Regions from separate parts of the Streptomyces sp. NPDC052036 genome, predicted to be linked through region 2. Evidence: riboswitches for the same ligand, from Rfam matches in the RefSeq annotation. Region 2 holds a riboswitch; the other holds the start of a gene.
The links. A riboswitch is a leader RNA that binds a small molecule or an ion and turns the genes downstream of it on or off. The one in region 2 is predicted to bind guanidine.
Positions count from the first base shown of each region.

Region 1: linked by a shared signal. The riboswitch ahead of AB0L95_RS24155 (multidrug efflux SMR transporter) and the one ahead of AB0L95_RS35175 (MBL fold metallo-hydrolase) in region 2 are both predicted to bind guanidine.

Region 1 covers NZ_JBFAWW010000018.1:45,518-51,413, reverse strand. The annotation lists gene AB0L95_RS24190 (hypothetical protein) at 132-533, shown strand; gene rdgB (RdgB/HAM1 family non-canonical purine NTP pyrophosphatase) at 585-1,187, shown strand; tRNA gene AB0L95_RS24180 (tRNA-Leu) at 1,249-1,333, opposite strand; gene AB0L95_RS24175 (HNH endonuclease) at 1,376-2,395, opposite strand; gene bcp (thioredoxin-dependent thiol peroxidase) at 2,576-3,043, opposite strand; gene AB0L95_RS24165 (DUF3618 domain-containing protein) at 3,209-3,547, shown strand; gene AB0L95_RS24160 (co-chaperone GroES) at 3,591-3,932, shown strand; guanidine-III (ykkC-III) riboswitch at 4,024-4,082, shown strand; gene AB0L95_RS24155 (multidrug efflux SMR transporter) at 4,116-4,436, shown strand; gene AB0L95_RS24150 (transglycosylase domain-containing protein) at 4,480-5,896, opposite strand, start outside.
Region 2 covers NZ_JBFAWW010000041.1:8,282-14,177, forward strand. The annotation lists gene kdpB (potassium-transporting ATPase subunit KdpB) at 1-1,698, opposite strand, end outside; gene kdpF (K(+)-transporting ATPase subunit F) at 1,716-1,805, opposite strand; gene AB0L95_RS35160 (SAV_915 family protein) at 1,907-2,242, opposite strand; gene AB0L95_RS35165 (TetR/AcrR family transcriptional regulator) at 2,492-3,064, shown strand; gene AB0L95_RS35170 (zinc-dependent alcohol dehydrogenase family protein) at 3,120-4,106, opposite strand; guanidine-III (ykkC-III) riboswitch at 4,283-4,352, shown strand; gene AB0L95_RS35175 (MBL fold metallo-hydrolase) at 4,365-5,237, shown strand; gene AB0L95_RS35180 (sugar kinase) at 5,274-5,896, opposite strand, start outside.

The DNA of each region.
Region 1 (5,896 bases), on a different contig from region 2:
ACGCGGCGGGGCGCCGGGGAGAGCCCGCGCCCCGCTCTCGGCCCCGTACGCCCGGCCCGGCGTAGGACGCGCCGGACCGGCCGGTGCCTCCATGGGAGAGCGCGGCACTGTCAACGGGGAGGGACCCTTCCATGGCCGCGCGCCACCACCGCCGCCGCACCGCCGCCGCGTTCGCCGCTGTCGCCGTACTCGCCGCCATGGGCGCGAGCGCGGGCTGCGACGCCGTCGGCAAGGCGATCGACTGCGTGCAGACCGCCGACGCGATAGCCGACAGCGTCACCGACCTCCAGCAGGCGGTCGAGAGCGCGGCGAACGACCCGAGCCAGGCGGACGCCTCCCTGAACTCCATCGAGAGCAACCTGGACAAGATCGGCGACAAGACGGACGACGTCGACCTCAACAAGGCGGTCGACGACGTCCGCAAGGCCGTGGGCACCGTCCGCGACACCCTCAAGGACGGCGACACGACCCCCGACGTCGGCCCGGTCACGGACGCGGCCGGCGAACTGACGAAGGTCTGCACCTCGTCCTAGGGAGCCGGGGGCGTGCGAAGAGGCGCCGCCGCCCCACGGATACTGGACGGCATGACCCGCCTGATCCTCGCCACCCGTAACGCCGGAAAGATCACCGAACTCAGGGCGATCCTCGCCGACGCGGGCCTTCCGCACGACCTCGTCGGCGCGGACGCCTACCCCGACATCCCCGACGTCAAGGAAACGGGCGTCACCTTCGCCGAGAACGCCCTGCTCAAGGCCCACGCCCTGGCCCAGGCGACGGGCCTGCCGGCCGTGGCCGACGACTCCGGCCTCTGTGTGGACGTCCTGGGCGGCGCGCCCGGCATCTTCTCGGCCCGCTGGGCGGGCCGGCACGGCGACGACAAGGCGAACCTGGAGCTGCTCCTCGCCCAGCTCGGCGACATCGACGCCCCCCACCGGGCCGCCCACTTCGCCTGCGCCGCCGCCCTGGCCCTGCCGGACGGCACCGAGCGTGTGGTCGAGGGGCAGCTGCGGGGCACCCTGCGGGACGCCCCGTCCGGCACGAACGGCTTCGGCTACGACCCGATCCTCCAGCCCGAGGGCGAGACGCGCACCTGCGCGGAGCTGACCCCTGCGGAGAAGAACGCGATCAGCCACCGCGGCAAGGCGTTCCGCGCCCTGGTGCCGGTGGTACGGGAACTGCTGGGCTGAGCCCGACGACGCAGAGAAGACCCGGTCGGATCATCCGGACCGGGCCTTCCTGATATCTCTGTGCGGTCGGTGGGACTCGAACCCACACGGGATTTCTCCCACGGGCACCTAAAACCCGCGCGTATCGCCTATTTCGCCACGACCGCCCCAAAGCGGACATTTAATCTTCCTGTGCCGCTTCGTGTCGTTCAGTGTACGGGGGAGTCCGGGCGCCCCGCGGTGCGCCCGCCCTTGCGGCGGCACCATGTTGCCGTCAGCGCATGGCAGTTCGGGCACAGGTACCGCAGGTTCTCGATGCGGTTGTCCAGCCAGTCACCGTTGATGTGGTCGATCTGGAGTGTGATGGGCTGCCCCAGCCACTGCCCTTGGTTCCCGCACGACGTGCACCGGTAGGGAAGGCCCGCCTCCTGGAGGGCCGCGTGCAGCCGTGTGCGGTTGGGGCGCGTGGAGTCGGCGGGGAGGACCACCAGCACCCGCTCCGGCGCGGGCGCGCGTCGGACCGTGCGGGCGGCAGCCCAGGGGTGCCGGATGAAGTGGCTCGTGTCCAGCCCGAGTTGGGCGGCGCTGCGACGGATCCGCCGGTGGTTCGTGTCGTTCACCTCGAGCTCCAGTGCGCGCATGACATCTGCGTAGCTCGTGGCCTCTGCCACGGCTGTGCGCAGCGCGTCCTCGGGGATCGCCGGGCGGGAACGGCGGAAGTGGGATGTGTCGATGCCCCGTTCCCGGAACATCCGCCCCAAGGCGGCACGCGATCGGCCGTCGTCGGGAACTCCGAGGATCTCGGCCGCCCCGCGCACACTCAGGGCGGACGCGGCCGCGACCCGTAGTTCGTCCTCGGTGAAGGGGAGGCCCAGGTGCGGGCGGTCGATGCCGGGGAAGTGGCTGATGTCGATGCCCGCTGCCGCGATGCGGCGTCGGATGTGCGCGAGGGTGCCTGTCGCGGGTGTGGCACCGAGTTCCAGCGCGACCTCGCGCAAGGTCGTGGACGTCGCGGCCGCCGCGGCGATCGCCGAGTCGGGGTATCTGCGCCAGGGGCTGCGCCTGCTTGAAATGGGCGGTGTCGTTCCGCGGGCGGCGATCCGTTGCTGCAGAACGCGTCGCTGTCCACCGCTCGGCTTGAGGCCGAGGTGGCGCATGAGGTCGTTCCAGCTGTGGGAGCGGGCCACGGCCGCCGCCGGCGTGTCTCGGTCGTACGGGCCGGTGGCCATGACGTCCCCTCCGCTTCCGGCCGCGCCCGTTCGCGGCCTCGTACGGAATAACGAACCGCTTATCGGACAGTCACGCCCGGTATGCGAAACGGCCCGTACCGGGAGGTCGGTACGGGCCGCTCAGGGGGCCTGGATTCCGACGGGCCGCTCAGGGGCCCTGGATTTCTGATCCCTCGGTGCCTAGATGTCCAGGTCCTTGATGATCTTCGCTACGTGGCCCGTCGCCTTCACGTTGTACAGGGCGCGCTCGACCTTGCCCGCCTCGTCCACGATCACCGTGGAGCGGATGACGCCGACGACCGTCTTGCCGTACAGCTTCTTCTCGCCGAACGCGCCGTAGGCCTCCAGCACCTTCTTGTCCGGGTCGGCGAGCAGGGTGACCTTCAGGTCCTCCTTCTCGCGGAACTTCGCGAGCTTCTCCGGCTTGTCGGGCGAGATGCCGATGACGTCGTATCCGGCGCCCGCCAGCAGCTCCAGGTTGTCCGTGAAGTCGCACGCCTGCTTGGTGCAGCCTGGGGTGAGCGCGGCGGGGTAGAAGTACACGATGACCTTGCGGCCCTTGTGGCCGGCCAGGGAGACCTCGGTGCCGTCGGCGTCCGGCAGGGTGAAGGCGGGGGCGGTGTCGCCGGGCTGCAGTCGCTCGCTCATCGTCGTTACCTCACAGACAGGGGGCGGTTACCCGACGAGCCTAATCCGCGTCCGGAGGCTCCAGAGGGGTGCCGATGGGTGCGTTCGGCGAGGAACTGACAGACTGTCGACCACAGACGCAGGAATTGCACGGAACACGTCGCAAACGACCACGGAGGAAACGCGGTGGCGGACACGTCGAGCACACCGGACACCAGAACTCCGGCGGAGATCGAGGCGGACATCAAGCGCCGCCGCGAAACGCTGGCCGAGACGCTCGACGAGATCGGCGTCCGGGTGCACCCGAAGACGATCGTCGGGGACGCCAAGGCCAAGGTCGTCTCCCATGTCGACAACACGCTCGGCCGTGCGTACGTCCGTGCGAACCGGGTCGTCGGCGAGGTGAAGGGCCAGCTGGTCACGGAGGAGGGGGCGCCGCGCCTGGAGCGCATCGTGCCCGTGGCGCTGGTCGTGGTCGGGGTCGTGGGCCTGCTGGCCCTCGGTTCCCGGCGGCGCAAGCGCTGACCCGGCCGCGCACGAGGTCGTCGGAGACAGGTAGGTTCGGGGCGTGAGCGAGAAGACCCACCACGACAAGTTGCCCATCCGGATGCTGCACGACCGCGTGCTGGTGCGGCAGGACACCGCCGAGGGCGAGCGCCGCTCGGGCGGCGGCATCCTGATCCCCGCGACGGCGGCCGTCGGCCGGCGCCTCGCCTGGGCCGAGGTCGTCGCGGTCGGGCAGAACGTGCGGACCGTGGAGCCGGGCGACCGGGTCCTGTACGACCCGGAGGACCGGGCCGAGGTCGAGGTGCGCGGCACCGCGTACGTGCTGATGCGGGAACGCGATCTGCACGCCGTGGCGGCGGACCGCTTCGAGGGGTCGGAGGACTCCACGGGGCTCTACCTGTAGGCCCGCAGGCTCCCAAGCTCGAGCGATCGGGGTGGAAAGGGGCTGGTGACCGTCGTCACCAGCCCCTTTTGCCTGTCCTTTGCTACGTTGGACGGACCCGCGAGGGACCCGACGAGACGCGCCGTACCGGGATCGCAAAGACGACGCACCCCCTGTTGATCATCGGAACACGGAGGTGCCCCCATGGCGTGGGTCCTGCTCGTCCTCGCCGGCCTGCTGGAGGTCGGCTGGTCGGTCGGCATGAAGTACACCGACGGGTTCACCCGCCTCTGGCCGAGCCTGGGCACCGGTGCGGGCATCGTCGCCAGCATGCTGCTGCTGTCGTACGCCGCGAGGTCCCTGCCCATCGGTACGGCGTACGGCGTCTGGGTGGGCATCGACGCGGCCGGGGCGGCGGTGCTGGGCATGACCGTGCTCGGCGAGCCCGCGACCGCCGCGCGGATCTTCTTCGTGGCGCTGCTGCTGGTGGCCGTGGTGGGGCTGAAGGCGACCTCGGGTCACTGACCCCACGCGACCGGCCGCGTCCGTGCCCGCCCGGCCGCCCCGCTCAGAACCCCACGCCGCCCGCCGGTCCGCCCGGCCCGGTCGGTCCGCCGTCGCCGGTCGTCCCGCCGGTGCCGGTCGTGCCCCCGTCGCCGGTCGTGCCGCCCGCGCCCGTGGTGCCGCCCGTGCCCGTCGTTCCGCCGGCCCCGGTGGTGCCGCCGGTGTCCGTGGTGCCGCCCGTGCCGGTGGCGCCGCCGGTGTCCGTGGCTCCGCCGGCCCCGGTGGTGCCGCCGGGGTCGGTCGGGCCGCCGGTGCCGGTGGTGCCGCCGTCGTCCTGGCCCTGGGTCTGGCCCTGGTCCTGCCCCCGGGTGCTCTGGTCGCCGGTCGTGCCGCCGTTGTCCTGGGCGCCGGTGGTGCCGGTCGGCTGGTCCGAGGGGCTCGTGGAGGGCTCCAGGGTCTGGTCGGCGCCGGGCTGGAGCTGGAGGTCGAAGTCCTTGACGGGCTTGCCCCGCAGCGCTTCCTTGGTGAACTGCGCCCAGATCTGCGCGGGCGCGCCGCCGCCGTTGATGCGGGCCAGGCCCATCGCGCCGTACAGCGGCTTGTGGGCGGCGGTCACCGGGTCCTGGCCCATCACGGAGATCACCGTGGCGAGGTCGGGGGTGTAGCCCGCGAACCAGGCCGCGGTGTCCTCCTCCGCGGTGCCGGTCTTGCCGGCGGCCGGGCGGCCCGCGGCCAGGGCGCTGGTCGCCGTGCCGTTCTGGACGACGCTCTGCAGGACCGAGGTGGTGGTGTCGGCGGCCTCGCGGCTGACGGCCTGGCCGGTCTTCCGCTCGGGCAGTCCGCCCACGTCCTCGCCGTCCTTGGTGATCTTGTCGACCAGGGTGTACGTGCCGTGCTCGCCGTGGTTGGCGAGCGTCGCGTACGCCTCCGCCATGTCCAGGACGCTGGCGGTGGCCGTGCCGAGCGCGATGGACGGGTAGGGGTTCAGGTCCTTGGTGCCGGACGGGATGCCGAGGTCGACCGCGGTCTGCTTGACCTTGGCCGGGCCGACGTCCACGGCCATCTGCGCGTACACCGAGTTGACCGACTTGTCGGTGGCGTCGCGCACGGTGATGTCGCCGTAGGAGTGGCTGTCCTCGTTCTCGGGGGCGTACCCGCCGCCGGACCAGCCCTGCACGGGGCGCTTGTTGGTGCCGTCGTAGATCGTGTTGGGCGAGATGGGGCGGCCGTCCTCGGTCCGGGAGTTGTTCTCCACGGCGGAGGTGAACACGAACGGCTTGAAGGTGGAGCCCACCTGGAAGTCGCCGCGTGTGGCGTTGTTCGTGTACTGCTTCACGTAGTCGATGCCGCCGTACATGGCGAGGATCTTGCCGGTGCGCGGGTCGACGGCGGCGCCGCCCGCGCGGACGTAGGTGTCGACCTTGCGGTTCTTCTTGTCCAGCTTGGACATCAGCTGGTCGTTCACCGCGTTGACGAAGGCG
Region 2 (5,896 bases):
GGCGGGCGCGTCGTTGGTGCCGTCGCCGGTCATGGCGATCAGATGGCCGCCCGCCTGTTCCTTCTTGATCAGGGCGAGCTTGTCCTCCGGGGTGGCCTCGGCGAGGAAGTCGTCGACGCCCGCCTCTTCGGCGATGGCCTTCGCGGTGACCGGGTTGTCGCCGGTGATCATGACCGTGCGGATGCCCATCCGGCGCAGCTCGGTGAAGCGTTCGCGCAGGCCGGGCTTGACAACGTCCTTGAGGTGGACGACGCCGAGCAGTCGGGCCGGTCCTTCGCCCAGGCACTCGGCGACCGCGAGCGGGGTGCCACCGGAGGCCGAGACCTGCTCCACACAGGCGTCCAGGGCCACAGGAACGGTGCCGCCGTTGTCCGCGACCCAGCCCGCGACCGCGGAGGCCGCGCCCTTGCGCAACCGGCGGCTTCCCCCAGCCTCCGGCCGGGAGGTGCCCCCAGGCAGATCCACGCCGGACATACGGGTGGTGGCGGAGAACGCCACCCACTCGGCGTCCCCGGGCACCTCCCGCTCCAGGGCGAACTGCTCGTGCACATACGTGACGATCGAACGGCCCTCGGGCGTCTCGTCCGCGAGGCTCGACAGCAGTGCGGCGTCCGCGAGCTGCCGTCCCGTCACCGAACCGAGCGGCAGCAGCTCGCTCGCGCGCCGGTTGCCGTAGGTGATCGTGCCCGTCTTGTCGAGCAGGAGGGTGTTGACGTCACCGGCCGCTTCGACCGCGCGCCCGGACGTGGCGAGCACGTTGCGCTGCACCAGCCGGTCCATGCCCGCGATGCCGATCGCGGACAGCAGCCCGCCGATGGTTGTGGGGATCAGACAGACGAGCAGGGAGACGAGCACGATCCCGGTGACGCCGTCGGCGGTGAGCGCCTGCGTGTCGTGCGCCGCCGCCATGAAGTCCTTGGAGAAGATCGCCATCGGCTGGAGCGTGAGGACCGCCACCAGGAAGACGAACGTCATCATCACCAGCAGCAGGTTCAGGGCCAGTTCGTTCGGCGTCTTCTGCCGGTTGGCGCCCTCCACCAGGGAGATCATCCGGTCCAGGAAGGACTCGCCCGGATCCTGTGTGATGCGTACGACGATCCTGTCCGACAGCACACGAGTACCGCCGGTCACGGCCGAGCGGTCGCCGCCCGACTCCCGGATCACCGGCGCCGACTCTCCGGTGATGGCCGACTCGTCGATGCTGGCCACGCCCTCGACGACGTCGCCGTCGCCGGGCACCAGCTGCCCGGCCTCGACGACCACGACGTCATCGCGGCGCAACTCCCCCGCGCCGACGGCTTCTTCGGCGTACGCGTCCTCCGCGGCCCCCGGGCGCCAACCGGTGAGCCGTCGGGCGACGGTCTGACGCTGCATACCACGCAGACTGTCGGCCTGCGCGCGACCGCGGCTCTCGGCGACGGCTTCCGCGAGGCCCGCGAAGACGACCGTGAGCCACAGCCAGACAGTGATCAGCCAGCCGAACAGGGTCGGGTGCACGACCGCGATGCCGGTGGTCAGCGCCGCGCCGATCTCGGTGACGAACATGACCGGGTTGCGGGCCAGCGTCACCGGGTTGAGCTTGCGCAACGCGGCGGGCAGGGCGCGCCACAGTTGCTTCGGATCGAGCAGCCCGGCGCCGATCCGCCGGGCGGGGCCCGGGAGGGGTGGTCGTACGGTCTCTTCGGTTTTCTCTCTCACGGGTGCGGGCGCGCTCATCAGAAGCGCTCCGGCTGGATCAGGGCCACCACAAGGTAGGCCAGCAGGCCGATCGCGACGATCAGCCCGACGATGTTCTCGGCCGCCACAGGGACCTCACATGTCGTACGGAAGGGATGGGTGGAACGCCTCCGGGCGAGGGGCCGGGCCGTCGCGCGCCCGGAGGCGGATCGGGGAGGTTGCTGCCCGCTCAGCCGGCGCGCAGGGCGAGCGCGGGGACGACGGGTGTCAGCGGCCGGGAGACCCGGGCCGTGAATGCGGGATCCACCGTGACGGTGGCGACGCCGAGCGACGCGGTCAGCGCGCGCAGCGCCGGCTCGGCAAGACTGATCCACGCCTGCTCGGGCCCGAGTGTCGCGATCAGCCGGTGTTCGGAGGTGAAGCCGACGGCCGTACGGTCGCCGAGAGGTGTGCGGAAGACACGTGTCACACACTCCGACGGTCCCGGCCGGACCGGAACGAGCAGTGGCCCGGCCGGGAACCGATCAGAGGGTTCCGGGTCTTCGCCGCACGGGAGTTCTGCCATGGGATGCCTCCGAGAGGACCCGACTGGGTCCAGGTCGAGCCGCTTGACGGCCCCGGACGCGCGGATGCGGGCCGGGGCACCGCTGACGGTATGCCCGCCCACCCGGGTCCGCTGTCGGCTCATGACGCGATGCTGACGACGAGGGAGCGGACGCTGACGTGACGCTGACACCGGCGGCGACCTGCTGCCGCGAACATCTCGTCCGCTCATAAATCGAACCGACTAGTATGTTCGATTAAGGAGGCTCGAATGGTGACTCAGATCAGGAAGACCAAGTCCGAGGAGAGGATCCTCGCCGCGGCGGCCGACCTCTTCTATGCGAACGGGTTGCGCGGGGTCGGTATCGACCAGGTCATCGAGGCCTCCGGCGTTGCCAGGTCGACCCTGTACGCGCACTTCCGCACCAAGGAACAACTCGTCGCGGAGTATCTGCGCAGGACCGACGACTCCTGGACGGCCCAGTTGCAGAGCGCCGCCGAACGCGCCGGGGACGACGCACGCGAGCAGCTCGTGGGCCTCTTCGACGCGCTGACGGCCGCCTTCGACCGGCACGGTTTCTTCGGATGCCCGTTCGTCAGCGCGGCGGTCGAGGCCGAGGCGGGCTCGGAGGCCCTGGCCATCACCCTCCGGCACACGGAACGCCGTCAGGCGTGGCTGACCGAGGTGAGCGCCAAAGCCGGCGCCGAGGCCCCCGAGTCGCTCGCCCGGCACATCGGGCTGCTGGTCGACGGAGCCCTGACCTCGGGACGCCTGTCGCAGGACCGCACGGTCGTGGACGAGGCGAAAGCCGCGGCGCGGCGCGCGGTCGCCAGCCACACCTGAGCCCGGTCGTCGGCGGCCCGGCGCACGACAGCGACCGCGATTCCTCGCGCCGCGGTCACTCCTCGATGTCGACGACGACCTTGCCCGCGGCGGTGCCGTCCGCCACGGCCGTGTGGGCGTCGGCCACGGTGGACAGCGTGAAACGCCGTGGGTCGAGCACGGGCTTGAGCGCTCCGCTGTCGGCGAGGGCCGCGGCCTCGCGCAGGATCGCACCGTGGTGCTCCCGGGACCGCCCCGTCAGCATGGGCAGCAGGGTGAAGACGCCGGAGTAGGTGGCCCCTCGGAAGGAGAGCGGGGCCAGGCTGTGCGCGCCCCAGCCCAGGGCGCTGACGACATGGCCGGTGTAGGTGCGGACCGCGGCGAAGGAGGCGTCGAGGGTCGCACCGCCGACGGTGTCGAAGACGATGTCGAAGCCCTCGCCGCCGGTGTGCTCGGTGACGTAGTCGTCGACCGAGGTGGTGGTGTAGTCGATCGCCGTGGCCCCGAGCCGTCGGATGGTCTCCAGGCTGCGCGCGGAGCCCGTCGCACACACCTCGGCCCCCCGGGCGCGGGCGATCTGGACGGCGACCTGCCCGATGCCGCCGGCTCCCCCGTGGATCAGTACCTTCTGGCCCGCGTGCACGCCGGCTCGGTCGACCAGCCCTTCCCAGGCCGTGATCACCACGAGGGGCAGGGCGGCCGCTTCCCGTATGGTCAGCGAGACGGGCTTGTGGGCGAGCAGCCGGGAGTCCACGGCCGCGTACTCGGCGAGCGAGCCCTGGAGATCGCCCACGCCGCCGGTGAGTCCGTAGACCTCGTCGCCGGGTGCGAAGCCGGTGACTCCCGGACCTGCCTCGACCACCACTCCGGCGAGGTCCAGGCCGAGCACCGCGGGCAGCCGGCTCCGCGCGTGGGCGGCCTTGCCGGCCTGGATCTTGGTGTCCAGCGGGTTCACTCCGCTGGCCTTGACCCGTACCAGCACCTGCCCCGGACCGGCGGCAGGGTCTTCGAGATCGCGCAGGACCAACGGCGTACCGAACTCTTCCAGAACTGCCGCGCGCATGGCAGTGCCCCTTTCATTTCGTCTCCCCTGGCCGGAGGCGGCTGGGGCCCTTAATCGAACAGACTAGTTCGTTCGATTAAGGGCTGACAAGCAACGTCTGCGGTGACCGCCGCCGCTCCGGTCTCGCCCGCCTGTCGTTGCCATGATCAGTCGGCCGGGCTCGTGGTAGCTTCGCCACGGCGGCTCGTACCCGTGCCTGCCCCGGACGAGATGTGCGCCGTACCCGGTCCGCCAAGACGACGCACCGAAGGAGTCGTCTTGGATACGGGCATGTCGTGGATCGACTTCGCCGGCGGGGTCCCCGAACCGCGTGCGCTCGACGTGCGGTGGATCCATGGTTCGCCGTCGGCCAAGCACAATTCGGACCCGGACATCCAGGTCCATGGCTACGACGAGCACACGTTCGTCCTGCGGCAGAACATGGCGATCAACTATGAGGCGCCTTTTCTGTTTCTGCTGTTCGGCAATGACCAGGCGGTGCTGATCGACACCGGTGCCACCGCCTGCGCGGAGTACTTCCCGTTGCGCCGGACCGTCGACGAACTCGTCGCACAGTGGCTGGCCCGGCACCCCCGGGACGGGTACGGCCTGCTGGTCCTGCACACCCACCCGCACGGCGACCACGTCGCGGGGGACGCCCAGTTCGCCGGCCGTCCCGCCACCAAGGTGGTGGGTGCGGACCGGTCAACCGCCTGGGAGTACTTCGGGTTCGCCGAGGACCCCGACGCCGTCGCGCGGATCGATCTGGGCGGCCGGGTGCTGGAGTGTCTGGCCACCCCGGGTCATCACGAAGCGGCGGTGACCTTCTACGACCCATCGACCGGGTTCCTGCTCACAGGTGACACGGTCTACCCCGGCAGGCTCTACATCCAGGACTGGGCCGCCTTCACCCGGACCATCGACCGTCTGATCGAGTTCTCCGAGCGTCGACCGGTCACCCATGTGCTCGGCTGCCACATCGAGATGACCCGCGAGCCGGGCGTGGACTACCCGATCCGTACCACCTACCAGCCCGACGAGCCCGCACTCGAGATGACCACACGCCATCTGCGGGAGATCCGCGCGGCGCTCGCGGAGGTCGGTGACCGGCCCGCTCGACGCGCCGGTCCCGACTTCATCCTGTGCCCGTGAACCTGAGCTGCGGGCATGCCGGGCACCAGGTGAGGTTCACGCGTCCGCCCGGTGTTCATGGAGCCGCTCCCATGCACCGGCCGAGAGACCGAGGAGGCGTTCGATCTCGGCCGGGTCGGGCAACGGGCCGTGGTCGCCGGTCACTTGGAGGGCGCTGACGGCCGTGATGTGTCCGAGCCGCAGTGCGCGCACCGTCGTCGTTCCCCGGAGCAGCCCCGCCAGGAAGCCGGCCGCGAAGGCGTCGCCGGCGCCGACGGGCTCGACCACCGTCGTCCGCAGGGCCGGCACCGTGCACATCCCCTCGGCGGTGAGGGCGGTCGCGGCACGGGCGCCGTCCTTGACGACGACGATCCGGGGATGAGGGAGCAACTCCCGTATGCCCGGGACCGTCACGTCGGCGCCCCACAGGCTCTGGGCCTCGTCGAGGCCGACGAAGACGACGTCCGCGCGGTCGGCCAGCTCACGCAGCACGGACGCGGCTGTGCCGTCCGGCCACAGGGCCGCGCGGTGGTTGACGTCGAAGCTGACGGTGTACGGCCGCTGGTCCGCCGGGACGGCCAGGGCCCGTGTCAGCAGGCCCCGGCAGGAGGCGGACAGCGCGGGAGTGATACCGGTGAGGTGCAGCAGCGCGGCCGTGGTCACGGTCTCCTGGTCCAGCA